One region of the Marinobacter sp. LV10R510-11A genome, then DNA from elsewhere that is predicted to be linked to it. Evidence: predicted binding sites of a transcription regulator. Region 1 holds the regulator's gene; each other region holds the start of a gene.
What was found. Region 1 encodes FliA, which starts transcription of late flagellar genes. Its sites were predicted from a motif close to CTAAAGTTTNNNNNNNNNNNGCCGNTAA; they were not measured.

Region 1 (4,733 bases):
TTGCAAGAGTTTGGCCTGAGCTCGGAGTTGGCAGGCTCGCTTTCCCGTCGCCACAAGGGCGGAAAGCTGGATGATGGCTGGAAACAGTCCTTGAAAATGCTCGTCACCGGCTTACGCACGCCCCACCAAGAGTGGCTAGACGAAGGCGGTGTTTATGCGTTGGTCGGCCCCACGGGTTCCGGCAAGACCACCACAATTGGCAAGCTGGCCGCCCGTTATGTACTGAAGTACGGCGCCGATTCCGTGGCACTGGTCACCACAGACCGTTACCGGGTTGCGGCGCATGAGCAGCTTTTCGTGTTTGGTCGCATTCTGAACGTACCAGTTCGGGTGGTGGACGAAAGCAACACCCTGGATGATATTCTTGATGAGTTGTCGGACCGCCATCTGGTACTAATTGATACGGCAGGGCTAACCAGTTCTGACAAAGGCTATCAGGAGCAGCTGACAGAGCTGGCCCGCAGTCACCACAACGTGCGCACGCACCTAGTAGTTTCCGCAACCAGCCAGCCGCGTATTATGAAATCCGTCTGGCATTGCTATAAGATGGCTAATCTAACGGGCTGCGTGATAACGAAAATTGACGAAGGCCTAACTCTAGGCGAATCTCTGGGCTTTGTGATGGAAACCGGGTTGCCGGTGGCTTATTACACAGATGGGCAGAAGATCCCGGGAGATCTGCATCATGCTGAAGCTGTTCCGCTTGTACGCTTGGCGGTCGAGCGCCTGAAAATGCTTCAGCAACAGGCAGCTGCACAGAGAGTGCCTGGCACAGAGCGCCCGCGCGAAATGGCCTAAGGCTCTGAATATCGAAGTTATACCCGGCTATAAATGAAATCCGGCTAAACGTGGCAAGAGATAATAAATAGTATGAGCAAAGCACATCCGGTACAGGTAATAGCGGTTTCCGGCGGCAAAGGCGGGGTTGGCAAGAGTAATATTTCGGTCAACCTTGGCATCGCTCTGGCCCAGAAGGGTCGTCGTGTTGTTTTGCTCGATGCCGACCTTGGTCTTGGTAACCTTGATGTGCTGCTTGGCGTCACGGCTAACAACACCCTGCAGGATGTCCTAGCGGGCAAATGCGATCTCAGGGACGTTCTGGTGGATGGGCCGTGTGGCATCAAGATTGTTCCGGCTTCGTCCGGCACTCAGCGTATGACTCAGCTCAGCTCCATGGAACACGCGGGGCTGATCAACGCGTTCAGCGAACTGGGTGATCAAATCGATGTGTTGATTGTAGATACCGCTGCCGGTATTTCAGAGTCGGTTGTGAGCTTTCTGCGGGCCTCTCAAGAACTGCTGCTGGTGGTTTGCGATGAGCCAACATCCATTACCGACGCCTACGCCCTCATTAAATTGATGAATCGTGACTACGGCACCCACCGCTTCCGCATCCTTGCCAACCAGGTGGGCAATGAGCAGGAAGGCCGCCATCTATTTGAAAAACTTACCCGAGTGACTGAGCGCTTCCTAGATGTGGCATTACAGTATGTGGGTATGGTGCCTTACGACGAAGCTGTGAAGAAAGCGGTTCAGCGCCAGAGGGCGGTGCTGGATGCTTATCCCCGGGCCAAAGCCTCACTTGCGATCAAAGCGTTGGCTGACAAGGTTGAGAGCTGGCCGCTGCCTTCATCTCCCCGCGGACACTTAGAGTTTTTTGTGGAGCGGCTCGTCGAAGTCTGAAACGGATCCCGTCAAACAAAACCGGATGCATGACATTGGCGAAAAACCTGGGAATCTACCACCAGTCAGGCGTGAAAAGTCCCTCAGAGCTCATTGAGACGCACGCGCTCCTGGTCAAGAAAATTGCGCTCCATCTTTTGGCGCGGCTGCCGGCTTCGGTACAGCTAGACGACCTAATGCAGGCTGGAATGATCGGGCTGCTAGAAGCCGCCCAACGCTACAGCGCAACCAAAGGCGCAACCTTTGAAACCTATGCTGGCATACGCATTCGTGGTGCCATGGTGGATGAAATTCGTAAAGGCGACTGGGTCCCACGCTCCGTTCACCGGAATGCACGTCGTGTAGCCCGCGCTATCAAGGCTGTTGAGGATCGCGAAGGCCGTGAAGCCCAGGACGTAGAAGTGGCCGAAGAGCTCGACATGGAGCTTTCTGAATACCATGCCACTCTGTCCGATACTAACAGTGGGCGACTTTTTAGCCTTGATGAGCTCAATGAATCCGGAGAGCTGCCGATACAAGAATTAGAGACCAGTGATAATCCGTTGGATGACCTGTCTTCTGATGCATTTAGAAGCAGTCTAGCTGCCGCAATAGAGCAGCTTCCAGAGCGGGAAAAGCTTGTACTGAGCTTGTATTACCAGGAAGAACTGAACCTCAAGGAAATTGGCGCAGTGCTTGGCGTCAGTGAAAGCAGAGTCAGCCAGATACACAGCCAAGCGGCGTTGCGGCTGCGTGGCCGGCTTTCGGAATGGCGCAACGAAACTGACAGCTAACGGATGTTACTAACTGGAGGTCCCTTTGGACAAGAACATGAAAATTCTCATTGTGGACGACTTCTCCACAATGCGACGGATTATTAAGAACCTGCTCCGTGATCTGGGCTTCACCAACGTTGATGAAGCGGATGACGGCAATACCGCTTTGCCCATGCTTAAAAGCGGTAAGTACGATTTCTTGGTGACAGATTGGAACATGCCCGGAATGTCCGGTTTTGATCTGCTCAAAGCGGTGCGGGCTGATGAAAATCTGAAAACCCTCCCTGTCTTGATGGTTACCGCCGAAGCCAAACGCGATCAGATTGTGGCCGCTGCTCAAGCTGGCGTGAATGGCTATGTTGTAAAGCCTTTTACGGCCGCCGTTCTCAAAGATAAAATCGAGAAAATCTTTGAGCGAATCCAGTAAACAGCTATCGGACGGCTCGTATGAGTGATGACAAGAAAGACCACCGAGGTCTTGAGACAGAGGTAACTGAAAAGCTCCGGCAGCAGGCTGCAGAGCTCGTGAAAAGCGTTGAAAGCGGGGATTATGCCCGCTCCATGAGCCTGATCAATGAGCTGAGCGACGTCAGAGACCAAAGTCTTTATCGCGAAGTTGGCCGCCTGACCCGAACACTGCATGAGGCAATCCGCAACTTCCAGATAGTTCCGCGCAGCCAAGAGCAGAAAGAAGTTTTGTCGGTGATGACAGACGCGTCAGACAGGTTGGCATACGTTGTTCAAATGACTGGCCAGGCTGCCAATCGCACCATGGATCTGGTTGAAGAAAGCATGCCACTGGCCCACGTAGTGCGCGACGAAGCGACTTCATTAAGGGAAGAATGGCAGCGCCTGCGTCGTCGCGAGATGCAGCCAGCTGAATTCCGTGAACTTTATGGGCGTATCGACGCGTTTTTTCTGAGCGTCACTAAGGATGCGGACACTATTTACAGCAGCCTGTCCGAGATTCTGTTGGCGCAGGATTTCCAAGATCTGACAGGCCAAGTGATTCAGCGCGTTACTGCGCTGGTAAAAGAAGTGGAAGAGCAGATGCTCAGCCTAGTGGTCATGGCCAGCCATGTTGATCAGCTCACCGGCACGGTGCATCAGATTGATAGCCACGAAGTGTCTGCCGAGCAGGGTGTAGGGCCTCAGATGAAGGCTGAAGAGCGTGAAGATGTAGTCTCGGGACAAAACGACGTAGACGACCTGTTGTCCAGTCTCGGTTTCTGAATATATGAGGTTAACCCATGGCGTTTGATGCCGATGATGAGATCCTGCAGGACTTCCTTGTAGAAGCCGGGGAGATTATCGAGAAGCTGTCTGAACAGCTTGTTGATCTTGAACAACATCCGGATGACAGCGATCTGCTGAACGCCATATTTCGTGGGTTTCATACCGTAAAGGGTGGAGCAGGCTTTCTGCAGCTGGATGCGCTGGTTAGCTGCTGCCATTCAGCCGAGAACGTGTTCGACATCCTGCGCAATCATAAGCGTGCGGTGGATTCGGAGCTAATGGACGTTGTTCTGGAAGTTCTGGATCACGTGAAGGCTATGTTTGATCAGGTGCGTACTGGTGAAGAGCTTGTCGCCGCGCCTGACGAGTTGATTGCCGCATTAGATGCCCTTGCCCAGCCCCAGGCTGCCGCCGCTGAACCTACCGACACCCCTGAGCCAAGTGAAGATGCTCAGGACGGCGGCGATATTACCGACGACGAATTTGAGCAACTGCTGGATGCCCTCCATGGAGAAGCGCCTATTTCCGGGGCTGGCAAGAGCCCGGCGACCGAACAACCTGCGGGCAATAACGACGGGGCTGGCAGTGATTCCGGTGATGACATCACCGATGATGAGTTTGAAGCTCTACTGGATGAACTGCACGGCAAAGGCAAGTTTGCGGCGCAAGCGGCTGCCGACGAAAATACCAAAGCCACAGAGGCCGCTAAACCGGCCGCGGGCAGTGATGGCGAGCTGATCACCGACGACGAATTTGAAAACCTGTTGGACGAGCTTCATGGCAAGGGCGGAAGCCCTACAACTGAAGATTCCGGTAGCAAACCTGCGAATCCTCCGCCGCAGAAAGCTAAACCCGCGAAGGCCGAGCCTGAGAAAAAGGTTGAAGTAAAACCAGCGGCGAAAGCACCCGCCAGAGAGTCAGCGCCAGCGGCGGAAACGACCGTACGCGTCGATACCAAACGCCTAGACGACATCATGAACATGGTGGGTGAGCTGGTATTGGTGCGTAACCGGCTCCAGCGCCTTGGCTCCGACAGTGAAGACGAGCACATGCACAAGG
Region 2 (4,733 bases), 990 kb from region 1:
ATCACCATGGCCTTTCCGGAGCGCATTGAAGAGATTCGTATGGATAATATCCGGGTCAGCGGTGGCGGCAGTCCTGCTATGGGTAACGTTAGCATTACGGACATCCGCTTCCACCCTGATTCCCGAATGACGATCTACACCCGTTGATCAGGCGCTGGCGAAAACCGTGCGGCTTGATACGGTTGTTTGCTGGCCCTTGGCGCCGTATAGCTTCTGTTGACCTGAAGCTCCTCGAAAAATATCCGTAAGCCGGGTCAGTCGTTTTTGCAGGTGATTAAGAATACGCCCGTTGTTCTCGTTGAGAATATGGCACTCACGAAGCTTTGCGTCTGCTTCCTGCCAAAGGGTGTAAAGATCGTTAAGGCCGGCACTGCGAATAAAGCGTGAAGGCTCGCCACTGTCTGGCCGAAACCCCATTGCCACTAACAGATGAATTTTCTGTTTCGCGCGCTCACGGATCTCCCCGAGTACAGTATTCTTTTCCTGAGTCAGTGTGTCGAGCGTTTTGGTATCGGAACCGGAAAGACAAGACTTCTCTTTATGTAGAGTATCCGCCAGAGTTTCTAGCTGGCGGATATCCAGGGAAAGAAGATTCTTCAGAACATCAATTGCAGCCATGATTTACTCACCCGAATATGCTTTTATCCATATCAAGCATTTTCTGGGCCAGCTTTTCTGCATCAATCTTGTAGGTGCCGCTTTCGAGCGCTGAACGAATCTCTTCGATTCGATCGTCATCCATTTCAGGGTAATCCCCCAGCTTCTGTTCCAGCTGCTTAAGATTCCTAGCCTGGCTGCTCAAGTTAACGTTTTCGCCGCGCGCACTCTGGGCCTTAGCGTTGGCCTGCTCTGGAGCGGCTTGCTTGGCACTTGGGCTGTTGGCGGGCTTGTCGGCCGTGGTTCTTTGGGTGTTGACCTGGCCTTGGCCAATTCCATTTAAGTCAACTGACATATCGATACCTGCTTACGGTTGAGCCACACATGGGTGGGCTGACTCGGGTTTATATCCGCTTAACGGCACATTGCCGGCATACTTTAGGGGCAGATATATACTTTTTGTTAACATTCTGTAACGCGCCATGGGGCGCTTGAGACGGTGACGATCTGGCGGCATATTTTTGCCGGCGGAAAAGTCCTGCCATGTCGTCTGCGCGCTACATCGGCACCTCGACGTGCCCGGGCGCCGTGACGTTCGCTCTTACAGTCCTGGACGAACCAAGGTTTTCCACTAAAACTTGCTCACCAACGGACGCGTTGGCCAGGGCTTTGCCCCGGGAACGAACCGAAAAGGATCCGTTGCGGGCGGTGATGATAACATGATCTCCTCGGCTAACGGCATCTGGCGCTTCGAGCAGATCGGGGGTTAGAACTGAGCCAGTATTAACCGGCCTGCGTACAACCATGCCTTCCACCAAGTCTGCATCCGTTATTATTCCCCGTCGGCTAGCATTCACCACAACAGAGCGGCTTTTAAGCATGCTGCTGGTTATGCGTTCGCCTCGACCAAGCGGGCGGGTCGCGACCAGTGCGGGGCCGTTGATGGAAACCGTGGTTGTAACAAACATGCGCCACGGACGCTCGCCGATGCAGGCTACCTGTACCGAGGGGTGCTCGCTTTTCCACGGGTCACCGGTAAATTCGACCGCTAGAGCGGCAGAGCAGGGTGCCAGTGCAATTCTGCTGTCGATATTGCCAGTCTCGAACGTAACCTGGTAATCCCTTTCAGCCTGCGTTGCTGCAAAGGCTTCAAGAAACGACAAGGTTGCTTCGTGTATCTCGTTCGCAGTGGTTTGTGCCTGCACTGAGCTGGTTAGAGCCATGAACAAGGTCAATACTAAAAGCTGGGTGCGCATATGTCCTCGTTTGTCCTATGCTGTCAGTAATACGGCAGAATTCATTAAAAATGCCTAAGGAATACGGTGCCCTGGCCGTTAAACAGGCTGATCCGCTTGCGGGCGACGTTATTACGTCACTCTGACAATTTATTTAATAGAACAGCAAAATGCGTGCCGGTGCTATCCGGCCAGCTAGGAGAGACTGCAATGGCAGGGGTATTGGACAGTGTAAACCAGCGCACGCAGCTGGTCGGTCAGAACCGGCTTGAGCTCCTTCTTTTCCGTTTGCGCGGCCGCCAGATATACGGCATCAACGTGTTCAAAGTTAAAGAGGTGCTCCAGTGCCCCAGGCTGTCTTCCATCCCTAACAGCCGTGCAGTGGTTCGTGGCGTGGCGCACATCCGCGGCGAAACCATTCCGGTTATTGATCTGGGTATGGCTATAGGTTTGCCAGGAATTCCTCAGGAAGACTTGCCGACCAGCTTTGTGATCATTACCGAGTACAACCGAAAGACCCAGGGTTTCCTGGTAACCGGGGTAGACCGGATCATGAACATGAATTGGGAAGACATTCTGCCACCTCCGAAAGGAGCCGGTAAGGATATCTACCTTACAGCCGTTACCAAGATTGATGATAAACTGGCGGAAATCATAGACGTAGAAAAGGTTCTTTCCGAGGTTTCTCCGCTTCGGGAGGATGTTACCGATGCAATTCGGAGCAAAAGCGCGGAGCGGGTTTCGGTGCACTTGCCAGTTCTGGTGGTGGACGATTCTGCCGTTGCGCGCCGCCAGATTGAGCGCTGCCTTATAGCTATTAGCATGAATGTGGTAACCCGGAACGATGGTAAGCAGGCGCTCGAATATCTTAAGGAAATTACGGCGGACGGCTCAAAAGCAACCGACCATCTGTCCTTAATTATCTCTGATGTGGAAATGCCTGAAATGGACGGGTATACACTGGTTACCCGAATAAAAAGTGATCCCGCACTGACGGACCTCTTTGTTATGCTTCATACCTCACTGAGCGGTGTATTCAACAAGGCCATGGTCAAGAAGGTCGGGGCGGATGATTTTATGGCCAAATTCAGCCCCGATGAGCTCGCTGAGCGCATCATGGAAATTATCGACCAGAACTGAGAACCAATGAAAGCGGAAATCACCCCACAGGAATATGAAACCTTCAAATCCTTCCTGCAGGATGCGTGTGGTATTTTGCTGGGCGAAAACAAACAGTATCTTGTGAAAAGCCGGTTGCGGCGGATTTCGGAAGAGAACGATTTGAACTCTTTGGGGGAACTGCTCGGTCGCCTGAATAGACCGGGGCGGGGCAACCTGAAAGAGGTAGTAATCGATGCGATGACCACCAACGAAACCCTTTGGTTTCGCGACAATCATCCGTTTCGGATTTTGCAGGAAAAACTGCTTCCGGAGTTTGCTACACGCTCTTCCATGGCGCCTTTACGAATCTGGTCTGCGGCTTGTTCTACCGGCCAGGAGCCCTATTCGGTTGGCATGATCGTCGATGAGTTCCGACGTCAGAAGCCAGGCAAACTGCGTGATGTAAAAGTGACGGCAACAGACATCTCGAAAAGTGTACTTGAGGTGGCCCGCCGTGGTGAGTACGAGATGATCGCCATTGGGCGAGGGCTGTCTCCGGAACGGCAGAAACAGTTCTTTACGCCTTCTGAAAATGGGGGCTGGCAGATCCGGGCGCAGATCAAAAGCTTGGTTGAGTTTAAAGAGCTCAACCTGCTCGAGCGCTACATGCTCGGCAAATACGACATAGTGATGTGTCGCAATGTGCTAATCTACTTTTCTGCAGATCTCAAGAAAGACATTCTGACCCGTATTCATGCCACATTGAATCCCGGTGGTTACTTGATTCTTGGCGCCTCTGAGTCCCTAAATGGCCTACCAGATTTGTATGAAATGGTGCAGTGCCACCCCGGGATTATTTACAGGAAAAAATAAGCAATGCCCTTTAACGTTTGGGTGCTGGCAGCGGCACAAGCTCTGGCCATGTGCACAGCGCCCTTCATTGTATTTATCGGGAGTATTCAGGGAAGGCTGCTTGCGCCTGCTCCGGAGTACGCGACTCTTCCCGTGGGGCTGGTTGTTTTGGGTACGGTCCTCGCCATAAAGCCGGCTACCTGGCTAATGGAGAGGCTAGGTCGCAAGCGTGTGATGCTGCTTGGTGCATGCATGGGTATGCTGGCCGGGTGCCTAGGTGCTTTCGCGTCTTGGCTCAGTCTTTTTCCACTGCTTTGTCTAGCGGCTGTTGTCGGTGGCACCGGGCTGGCGGTGGTGCATCAGTACCGCTTTGCTGCAATGGAGTCCGTGCCCGATAACATGGCCGGCTCAGCCGCCGCACGAGTGTTGCTCGGCGGCCTGGTTGCCGCATGGCTCGGGCCTGAAATTGCCACACTTGGCAGCGGGGCAGAAGCTGCTTATCCGTTCCTTATAAGCTGGCTCGGCCTGGCGGGTGTTCAGTTTGCTGCATTGGTGATACTCAGCATTGGTTATCGGGCGCAAGCTGAGAGGGCAAGAGAAACCCATGCAGGCGGTGGCAGGCCACTGCGGGAAATCCTCGCCAATCCGCTGATCTGGGCGGCCATGAGTGCCGCTGCCATTGGCTATGCGGTGATGAGTTTTATCATGACGGCAACGCCTCTCAGCATGACCGAAATGGCGGGGCACGATCTGGATGATGCCAAGCGGGTCATTCAACTTCACATTATGGCTATGTATTTGCCATCGCTTATCAGCGGTTGGCTGACACGGGTGGTGGGCATACCTCTGATGATGGCAGTCGGGCTACTGGCCTACCTGGGGTGCATTGTACTGGCTGCCAGTGGCGTTAGTTTTCATCACTATCTATCTGCACTGTTGCTACTGGGC
Region 3 (4,733 bases), 200 kb from region 1:
TGAAAATTTTCAAAGTTGGCGATTCAAAACAGGCCATCTGTGAGCATTGCGGCTCAATCCAGAATGCAACTTTCAGGTTGCGGGATGTGCCTTTAAGTGACGGCAGCGGAGTTGTAAAAAAGGCGCTAGTGGGTGTTTGCGATCAGTGCGACCAGGTGTGCCTGCTACCACATCAATCCACCCCAGCGATTAAGGCGCAGTTAGATGCTCAACGAAAAGCTGTAGAAAGCAGATTGCCGGCCCACATGCTGGACATCCTCAGTCTTGCAGCTTTTGAATTGGGCGGTACGTCGGATTTTGTACCGAGTTTGATGAAGTACTATATCCACAAGCTTGCCTATGATCCAAAAAAAGCCAGCAAGCTTCCGGCTCTTCTGAAAAGTGAGCTTGCACAGGGCAAGGCTGAAAAGCGGCTTTCCCTGAAAGGCCGGAAAATTACAGAAGACATTAACAAGCTCAAAACGACCGCGCATATCGAAAACACTACAGATTTGATAAAGAGCGTGATTCTGTTGATCAACGAAGAGGTGTTAATGGAGAGGCAGCCTGCCTCTATCCAGGAACTCAAAGGGATTTTTGCAGCGGTTGCGTAGCGTTGAACCACTACAATTCAGGAACGAAGCATGGTGTGAGGTTTCGGAGGAGGGGATTACCGCGGCGAGTGACTGGCGCTTACATTCCTTTACAAAAGCCTGATATTTTTTTCTAAAGGATCCGCAGGGGGCGCCGTTAAGAGAAATAACAGGGCGGCGCTCCAAACCAAAAAGAGAACGCCAGACCTCTTCCATGAAATAACGACTTACAGTCGAAGGAGAATCACCATGGCTCTCGGAATCAACACCAACGTAGCCTCACTAATGGCCCAAAACCAGCTGACCAAGTCTCAGGGCATGAACGATCAGGCGCTGGAGCGTTTGTCTTCTGGTCTGCGAATTAACTCGGCCAAAGACGATGCGGCTGGTCTGGCGATCTCTACTCGTTTTCAGTCACAGATTTCCGGTTTGAACGTTGCAACTCGTAACTCGAACGACGGCATTTCTCTGGCGCAAACCGCTGAGGGTGCACTCGACGAGATCACCAACAACCTGCAGCGTATACGGGAACTGTCGGTTCAGTCTGCTAACGCAACCAACAGTGATTCAGACCGCGACGCTCTGAACAACGAAGTGGATCAGCGTATTCAGGAAGTTAACCGCATTGCCAGCCAAACGTCCTTTAACGGGCTGAAAGTCCTTGATGGTACCTTTGGCACTCAAGCTTTTCAGGTGGGTGCTAACGCCGGTGAAACCATTTCAGTTGATGGCCTGAATTCCAAAGGCAGCGAGCTGGGAGCCACTATTTCCCAGACCAGCGGGCTGTCTACAGACGTGCTAGGTGCCGGTGATGCGGGCGAGACGCTTCTGGATATTTCATCCCTGGATTTGACGGATACGGTCACTGTTGCAGGCACGGTGGGAGCTGGAGCAACGGATCTCAGTGGCGTGACTAGCGACTATTCAGCAGGTACCCCAAGCCCTGCAGCCGCTTTGGCTGATGCCCTCCAAGTTGAGATCCGAAAAGAAACTGGTCTCGATCAGGCAACCGTCACTGCTTCAGATGATGGGAACTCGCTGACTATCAGCAATCCGACAACCACAGCCGTGGATTTAAGTGGTTTTTCGATCACGGATGCGTCAGGTGATCAAATCACTGAAACTGGCAGCATCTCTACGCTGGCACAAACCACACCTGCAAGCGTTGGTGTCGATCTTTCGAACCTGGCAAAAAAAGATGATGGCGTTACAGGCAGCTTCGACATCATCGGGAGTGGTGGTGCAACGGAAACTATAAGCTTCTCGTTATCCGCTGGAACAAATGATCCGGCTGCCATTGTCGCGGAGATCAATAGCCAACTCGGGAGTGCGGCTGAGGGAGCTATAGGTTCCGACTTGACGGTTCAGGAAGACACCAACGACATTCAGTTCACAAATGCCAATGCCGGCGGTACTACGTACGATATTACAAACTTCACAATCAGCGATGGCGGAACCCCAGATAAATCTGTTGGAAGTAGCTTGAGCTCTTTGAAAGCGGCTGAGGACGTAACTATTGCCACAAAGTTTGAGGCAGGTGATACCGTTTCTTTTAGCCTGAATGTGGGGGGCACAGCTTTTGACGTCGATGACGCAAGTAGCCTTCGGGACGTCGTAGCGCAGGTTAATGCTGAAACGAAGAATACCGGTGTTTCAGGATTCCTGAGTGCTGAGGGTGACGAGATTGTGTTTGCGTCAGCCAAGGGCGAGAGCTTTACAGCTTCGATCACTACCGATATTGACGACAACGCGGCGACTGTTGAGGTCAACCAGAACGTTACCACGGATGCGAGCTCAGATATATCGCTCAACAGTCTGGATATCAGCACCCGTGGTGGTTCTGATGAGGCGCTGGTGGCGATTGATTTTGCGATCAACCAGGTGAACGAGTTCCGCTCTGAGCTCGGTGCGGTCCAGAACCGCTTCGAATCTACCATCGCGAACCTGAGTACCTCAGTAGAGAACCTCAGCGCCGCCAATAGCCGCATCTTGGACGCCGACTTCGCTTCAGAAACTGCGGCGCTGGCTAAGTCCCAGGTACTGCAACAAGCCGGTATTTCGGTTCTGGCACAGGCCAACGCTCGTCCTCAGCAGGTTCTGTCGCTGCTTCAGTAAGAGGTTAGCGGATAACAGTCGAAGCCTTCGGGCTTCGGCTTTACGCCGTTTCAGTACAGTGAGGTAAGCTATGAATGACGTTACCCTGAACAGTACGGATCTGAAACTGGCTCGCTCCGGCGAGGCGGTTCCGGCTCGGGCACTGTCGTCATCTCAGGCCGAAGGCAGGAATGCCTCCGAGCTTGCGTCTTTATCAGCTGGGCGTGTAGTGCCGAATCAGACGGCTTCCCAAGCTCAAGACGTTTCTAAAGCTGAACAGCTGCAGAAGCGGAATGAGGCGAAGCGGGAGGAGCTGGATGAGGCGGTTTCTCAGCTGAATGATTATGTTCAGAACGTTCAGAGAGATCTGCAGTTTGAAATGGATAACGATTTGGGGCAGACCATCGTAAGGGTGGTGGATCAGCAAACCCAGGAAGTTATTCGGCAAATTCCTGATGAACTGGCGCTAAGGTTGGCAGAGAAATTGCAGCAGGACGAACCGCTGACGTTGTTTAACATCAAGGTATAAAAAGTGTAAAGAGTTGCCGCTTTTGATTTGATGTTGGCAATGGTTGTTCAGCACCGCCGCACCCGTGAGGGGCCGGCGGTGTTCTGGTTTTTACGGAGGGTTGGCCCTACCCCCTCTCCCCCGGCCCCTCTCCCGCAGGGGGAGAGGGGAGCACATCGGTGCAGTTAAAGCCCCTCGCCCCTTGCGGGGGAGGGGTTGGGGAGTGGGGGCTCGTTAGCAGTGTTACGCGGTGTTACAAATTGGCGATGGGAAAGAGGCAAAGTTTTGCCGCTTGCGGCCGTTAAATAGACGATAGAGTGATTGGCCCCTTCAAGGAGGCATTGGTATGGCAGGTATTTCATCACTGGGAATCGGCTCTGGCGTGTTGACGTCCGATTTGGTGGATCAGATGGTTGCAGCAGAGCGCAGGCCAACTGATAATCGGTTGGCCCAAAAGACCCAGCAGTCAGAGGCGATGTTGTCTGCTTATGGCAAGCTGCGTAGCGCTATTACCGAACTGCGCCTGCCCATGCGCCAGTTAAGTGCTGCTGACAATCTGAAGGCGTTTTCCGCCAGCTCATCCAATGAAGACATTGGTGTTTCGGTAGACAGCACCAAAGCCAACCGCGGCAGCTATAGCCTGGATGTAACCAGCTTGGCCTCCGCTCAGGCTCTGGCGTCGCTGGAGGTGTTTGCCGATCGCGACACCACGCCAGTGGGTGAAGGCAAGCTGTCTATCGCCGTGGGCGACAAAACGGCCGAGATCACCATCGATAGTAGTAATAACTCTTTGCAAGGCTTGGCCAACGCCATTAACGATGCCGGCGTGGGTGTGTCTGCGGGCGTTATTGATACGGGCAACGGCTTTCAGCTGGTGCTGTCGGCGGATGACACTGGCAAGGCCAATGCGGCGAGCATCACAGCCACCGACAGTGACGGCAACGCCATCACCGACGGTTCGGGACTGTCACGTTTTGCCTATACCGCCGGGGACGCGGGGGGGCTCAGCGAAACGATTGAAGCCACCGATGCGAAGATGGATATCAACGGTATCACCGTCACCCGCTCCAGCAACAGTTTTGAAAATGTGATTGACGGCCTGTCTTTTGATATCAAGGATATTGGCACATCCACCGTCAAAGTCAGCCAAGACGTGGGCGCGGTAACGGATCGTGTTCAGGGCTTTGTCGACAAGTTCAACGCACTGCAGGGCACCATCGAAGGCTTGGCAGGTTTTAACTCCGAAGCGGGCGTAGGCAGTTTGTTGACCGGCGACAGTACCGTGCGTGCATTGCAGAGGGAGCTGCGCCAGGTGCTGACCGGCGTAGTTCCTGGGCTGGAAAATGCTAACGTGCGCAGCCTGGCCGACGTTGGCATTTCCACCGACCCCAGCACCGGCGCCTTAGAATTCGATCGCGAAGAATTCGAAGCCCAGCTGAAGAATAATCCGGATGACGTAACCGCGCTGTTCGCCGAGCAGGGCAGAACCACCGATGGCCAGGTGGAGTTTGTGCGCAGTGGTCTGAACACTCAGCCGGGCCGGTACGATATCAACGTCA

Region 2: the regulator FliA is predicted to act here: its motif matches at 1,012-1,039, upstream of flgM (flagellar biosynthesis anti-sigma factor FlgM).
Region 3: the regulator FliA is predicted to act here: its motif matches at 3,452-3,479, upstream of fliD (flagellar filament capping protein FliD).

The regions. Positions count from the first base shown of each region.
Region 1 covers NZ_LT907980.1:356,046-360,778, forward strand. Annotated here, with positions in the region: gene flhF (flagellar biosynthesis protein FlhF) at 1-798, shown strand, start outside; gene CPH80_RS01810 (MinD/ParA family protein) at 871-1,683, shown strand; gene CPH80_RS01815 (RNA polymerase sigma factor FliA) at 1,713-2,456, shown strand; gene cheY (chemotaxis response regulator CheY) at 2,482-2,865, shown strand; gene CPH80_RS01825 (protein phosphatase CheZ) at 2,886-3,671, shown strand; gene CPH80_RS01830 (chemotaxis protein CheA) at 3,689-4,733, shown strand, end outside.
Region 2 covers NZ_LT907980.1:1,349,711-1,354,443, reverse strand. Annotated here, with positions in the region: gene CPH80_RS06515 (pilus assembly protein PilB) at 1-147, shown strand, start outside; gene CPH80_RS06510 (flagella synthesis protein FlgN) at 148-618, opposite strand; gene flgM (flagellar biosynthesis anti-sigma factor FlgM) at 626-952, opposite strand; gene flgA (flagellar basal body P-ring formation chaperone FlgA) at 1,155-1,853, opposite strand; gene CPH80_RS06495 (chemotaxis protein CheV) at 2,043-2,972, shown strand; gene CPH80_RS06490 (CheR family methyltransferase) at 2,979-3,806, shown strand; gene CPH80_RS06485 (MFS transporter) at 3,810-4,733, shown strand, end outside.
Region 3 covers NZ_LT907980.1:159,481-164,213, forward strand. Annotated here, with positions in the region: gene CPH80_RS00965 (hypothetical protein) at 1-593, shown strand, start outside; gene CPH80_RS23120 (flagellin) at 822-2,687, shown strand; gene CPH80_RS00975 (flagellar protein FlaG) at 2,758-3,195, shown strand; gene fliD (flagellar filament capping protein FliD) at 3,521-4,733, shown strand, end outside.